DNA from 2 places in the Halomonas sp. PAMB 3232 genome. Region 1 is predicted to be linked to the other one. Evidence: predicted binding sites of a transcription regulator. Region 1 holds the regulator's gene; the other holds the start of a gene.
What was found. The regulator FNR, encoded in region 1, switches genes on or off when oxygen is low (the NO sensors DNR and NnrR bind a similar motif). The targets are predictions, from matches to a motif close to TTGATNTANATCAA.
Positions count from the first base shown of each region.

Region 2: RN346_RS10670 (OmpW family outer membrane protein) is a predicted target of FNR. The motif match lies at 943-956, and genes of this name have one in related genera.

Region 1 covers NZ_CP134865.1:3,026,249-3,028,642, reverse strand. The annotation lists gene RN346_RS13865 (DNA polymerase III subunit epsilon) at 1-54, shown strand, start outside; gene ttcA (tRNA 2-thiocytidine(32) synthetase TtcA) at 136-1,038, shown strand; gene fnr (fumarate/nitrate reduction transcriptional regulator Fnr) at 1,046-1,786, opposite strand; gene hemN (oxygen-independent coproporphyrinogen III oxidase) at 1,817-2,394, opposite strand, start outside.
Region 2 covers NZ_CP134865.1:2,324,737-2,327,130, forward strand. The annotation lists gene putP (sodium/proline symporter PutP) at 1-880, shown strand, start outside; gene RN346_RS10670 (OmpW family outer membrane protein) at 1,034-1,672, shown strand; gene RN346_RS10675 (YqcC family protein) at 1,764-2,096, opposite strand; gene RN346_RS10680 (DUF3549 family protein) at 2,385-2,394, shown strand, end outside.

The sequences.
Region 1 (2,394 bases):
GCCTGCGCGCTTTTGTACATGCGTCTGACGCGCGACGCCGCGCTCGAGGCGTGAGCGGCGCTCGACGTTATTGGGTGGGGGCGGGAGTCTTGATAGAATGAGCGCCTTATCCTCATCACCGGCAGTGCGTACACCATGCAGCAACCCGATCACTTCGACCCCGTCGCGTTGGAAGCTGTCGCGTCCAACGGTTCAGCCGAGCTTCACGACGTCAAACAGAAGCGCGAATTCAACAAGTTGCAGAAAAGGCTTCGGCGCGAGGTCGGCAACGCCATTCTCGATTACAACATGATCGACGAAGGCGACCGGGTGATGGTGTGCCTGTCCGGCGGCAAGGACAGCTACACCATGCTCGAGATTTTGCGCAATCTGCAGCGCAACGCGCCGGTGAACTTTTCGCTGGTGGCGGTGAATCTCGATCAGAAGCAGCCGGGGTTCCCCGAGCACGTGCTGCCGCGCTACCTCGACGCCCAGGGCGTGGAGTACCACATCCTCGAGCGCGATACCTACTCGGTGGTGAAGGAGAAAACGCCGGAGGGCAAGACCACCTGCGCGCTCTGCTCACGGCTCAGACGCGGCTCGCTCTACGGCTTCGCCGAGGAGATCGGTGCGACCAAGATCGCGCTGGGCCATCACCGCGAAGACATTCTCGAAACGCTGTTTTTGAACATGTTCTTCGGCGGCTCGCTAAAGTCCATGCCGCCGAAACTGCTCTCTGATGACGGCAAGAACATCGTCATTCGCCCGCTGGCTTACTGCAAGGAAGCGGACATCGCCGAGTTCTCGCGGCTGATGGAATTTCCGATCATTCCCTGCAACCTGTGCGGCTCGCAGCCGAACATGCAGCGCCAGGAGGTCAAGAAGATGCTCGCCGAGTGGAACAGGAAATTCCCGGGTCGGCTCGAAAGCATGTTCAAGGCGGTCACCAACGTGGCGCCTTCGCAGCTGGCCGACCGCGCGCTTTTTGACTTCCAGGGGCTCGAGGCCAAACAGGCCGAACTCAAGGCCGGGCGTATTTCGGCGCTCAACCTGGGCTGATCCAGCGTCAGTTTACCGCTTCCTCATCGGCCAGGGTAATGAGCCTGGCCATGTCCAGAATGTTCACTTCCCGCCCGGATACCGCGACGACCTGCTGGCTTTGAAGGCGGCTCAGAATGCGGCTGACCGTCTCGACGGCCAAGCCAAGGTAGTTGCCGATATCCGCCCGCGCCATGGAGAGGCGAAAGCTGTAGGGCGAGTAGCCGCGGCGGCGAAAGCGATCCGAGAGCGTCGTGAGAAAGGTCGCCAGGCGCTGGTCGGCGGTCTTGCGCGATAAAAGGCGCATCATGCGCCGGTCGTCGCGAAGCTCCTTGCTCATGCTGCGATAAAGCTGGGTCCTGAGTTCGGGAAGCTCTTCGGAAAGCGTGTCCAGATGCTTGAAGGGAATTTCGCACACGGTGGTGGTTTCCAGCGCAATTACGCTGCCCGGGTAGGTCTCTTCGTCGATGCCGTCGAGGCCCACCAGCTCGCTTGGCAGATAGAAGTTGGTGAGCTGCTCAAAGCCCGAGCCTTCGCTGGTGACCTGCTTGAGACTGCCCGAGCGCACCGCAAAGACGCTCGAAAAACGCTCGCCCTGATGAAACAGCGCCTCGCCCTTTTTAAGCGGCGCGCGGCGGCGAATGATCGCGTCGAACTGGCTGATATCCTCGATCTGAAGCGCCAGCGGCAGGCACAGCGAGCTCAGGCTACAGGTCTGACAGCGAGGGGCTTGCAAAAGCGCCGAGCGCTGGCGGGCGGGAGTCGACATTACCATCTCCTTATAAACCGTAGGTGCCCATTATAGGATTCTTGAGTAGCGCTGGGCGAGCGGCGCCGACAGATGAGCGTCGAAGGCCATCGCCAGATGGCGGATCAACAGTCGCCCGATTGGCGTCACGTTCAACACCGCGCCCGTGCGCTCGATCAAACCGTCACGTTCGGCCTGGGCGAGCCGTGACAGCGCATCAGCAAAGTAAGCCTCGGCGTCGATGTCAAAGCGCGCGCTGATCAAGGCCAGGTCCAGGCGCATATCGCACATCAGCCGCTCGATCACCGCGCGGCGAATCAGATCGTCCTGGCTCAAGCGAAGGCCCTTGCAGGTCGCCAGTCGCCCCTCATCGAGCGCCGCGGCGTAGTCGTCGAGCTTGACCGGGTTTTGCGCGTAAACGTCATCGATACGCGAAATGGCCGACACGCCCAGCCCGATCAGATCGCACTGCGCGTGGCTCGAGTAGCCCTGGAAGTTACGCGCAAGCGTGCCCTCGCGCTGGGCGATCGCCAGGCTGTCCTCGGGCAGGGCGAAGTGATCCATGCCGATATGCACGTAGCCCGCACTGGCCAGCATTTCGATGCTTTTACGCAACATGGCGAGTTTTT
Region 2 (2,394 bases), 700 kb from region 1:
GCTGATCATCATGCCGGCGGTGGTGCTGTTCGGCGAAGGCGGCGGCGGCTTCACTCAGGCCTCGCAAACCCTCAACGAGGTCGACCCGACGCTGCTCTCCTGGACGGACGGGCTCACCTTCATCGGCTGGCTCTCCGCAGTCACCTGGGGGCTTGGTTACTTCGGTCAGCCGCACATCATCGTGCGCTTCATGGCCATTCGCAGCCTCAAGGACGTGCCGATCGCACGCAACATCGGCATGAGCTGGATGGCGGTGTCGCTGATCGGTGCGGTATCGCTGGGTATCTTCGGGCGCGCCTACGCCATCCGTAACGGCATGGACGTGGAAAACCCGGAGACGATCTTCATCATCCTCGCAGACCTGCTCTTCCACCCGCTGATCACCGGCTTCCTCTACGCGGCGCTGCTGGCGGCGGTGATGAGTACCATTTCGAGCCAGCTGCTGGTTGCCTCGTCGTCGCTGACCGAAGACTTCTACCGGCTGTTCTTGCGCAAGGAGGCCTCCGAGAAAGAGACCGTGACCGTGGGCCGAGTGAGCGTGGCGCTGGTGGGGATCGTTGCCGCGATCATCGCCTCCGACCCGGAGTCTCAGGTACTGGGGCTGGTGAGTAACGCCTGGGCAGGTTTCGGCGCGGCCTTCGGTCCGCTAATTCTGCTGTCGCTGATGTGGTCGCGCACCAACGGCGCCGGTGCCATTGCCGGTATGGTGGTGGGTGCAGTGACCGTGATGCTCTGGATCACGCTGGGCTTCAACGCCGAATTTCTGGGCGGGCCGGGCATCTACGAGATCATCCCGGGCTTCATCGCCTCGTTCATCGCGATCATGGTGGTTAGTAGCGCCACTCGCGATGCCGGCGAGTATCGCCATATCGAACGCTAAGCGCTCAAGCATGAACAAGGCCACCTTCGGGTGGCCTTTTTTGTACGCCGTCGCTTAAGTCGTTGAGCCAGATCAAAAAGGCCCTCTGCCGCTGGCGTTACGCTGTACCAACGCTATCAGCGCCAAACGTCACGCTATCACGAGGGAAGCATCATGGGTCGACTCTGGACTACCACTATCACTGCCACCGGGTTCGCCGCGGCCGCCCTCATTACCAGCACCCCGGCGCTGGCCTACGGCCAGGGCGATTTCTTCACCCGCATCGGGGTCGCCAAGGTCGCCCCTAAAAGTGATAACGGCACGCTCGATACGGCGCTGGGCGACCTTGGTGTCGATGTCGAGGATGAGTCGGGCTTCGCCTTTACGCTCGGCTACCGTTTTCACGACAAGCTCGGCGTCGAGCTGCTCGCCGCCCTCCCCTTCGAGCACGACGTTCGCTTGAACGGCGACAACATCGCCTCGACCAAACACCTGCCACCGACGCTGACACTGCAGTACTACCCGCTCGGCGGCACCCAGTCGCGGGTTCAGCCTTACGTTGGCGCCGGGGTCAATTACACCCGTTTTTCAAGCGAGGAAGTAGATATCGACGGCGTGGGGCTGGCGCTGGACGACAGCTGGGGCGCGGCGGGACAGCTCGGACTCGATCTGATCATCGACGAGCACTGGACCTTGAACGCTGCGGCCTGGTACCTGGATATCGAAAGCGACGCCACCGTGGCGGGAAGCGCGGCCGGCAGTATCGACATCGACCCGGTGGTGGTCATGGCGGGGATTGGCTACCGCTTCTAGCCCATGGATCGTTCAAACGCTTGCAAAAAGAAAGCCCGACGCTCGACGCCGGGCTTTTGGCATGCCAGTGCTTAACAGGTAAGCGGCATTTCTAGCCTTCGGTCACGACCTTGTCGACGCGCTCGACGGCCTGAACGACCAGCAGCTGATCGCTTGCGCGCACCTTCTCCTGCTGAAGATAGGCGGCGACCGCCGGGGCGACCTCGCACTTTGCCGGCATTCGCGCCTTGGCCTCGACCAGCGCGTCGAGTCTTGCGATGAAGACGAAGCGCAGCCACTGCGGCAGCGACATGGTATCGACGCAAAATGGCTGGCGGCTCTCGAACGCCGGGGCATCCGGGGTGGGCATACGCCAGAGGCCGGCCGCCTTCATCGCGGCTTCGAGCTCGCGCAGCGACTGGTGAAGCGATGGATGTACGCTCATAAGCTCCTGGGGAGTCGGTGCATGAACGTGCCATTATCGCCTTTTCGCGCCCGCGTTGCCATGAGGGCGCGCATCGCTTTGCCGCCACTTTTACGGTTATCCACGGATTCACAGAAAACCTGCAAGAGGCTGTGGATAAACTATGGAAAGGTGACGAGATGCTTACGGCGATGGGCCCTGGGTCAAGTTGTTCAATTTTTGATCATCAAGAGGCGCTAGCGCGCAAACTCCGGCTGACACCGGGGGCGGCTCAAGGTAGAGTGCCCGTTCGCGAAAGGAAAGGATCACATGCAAGCAC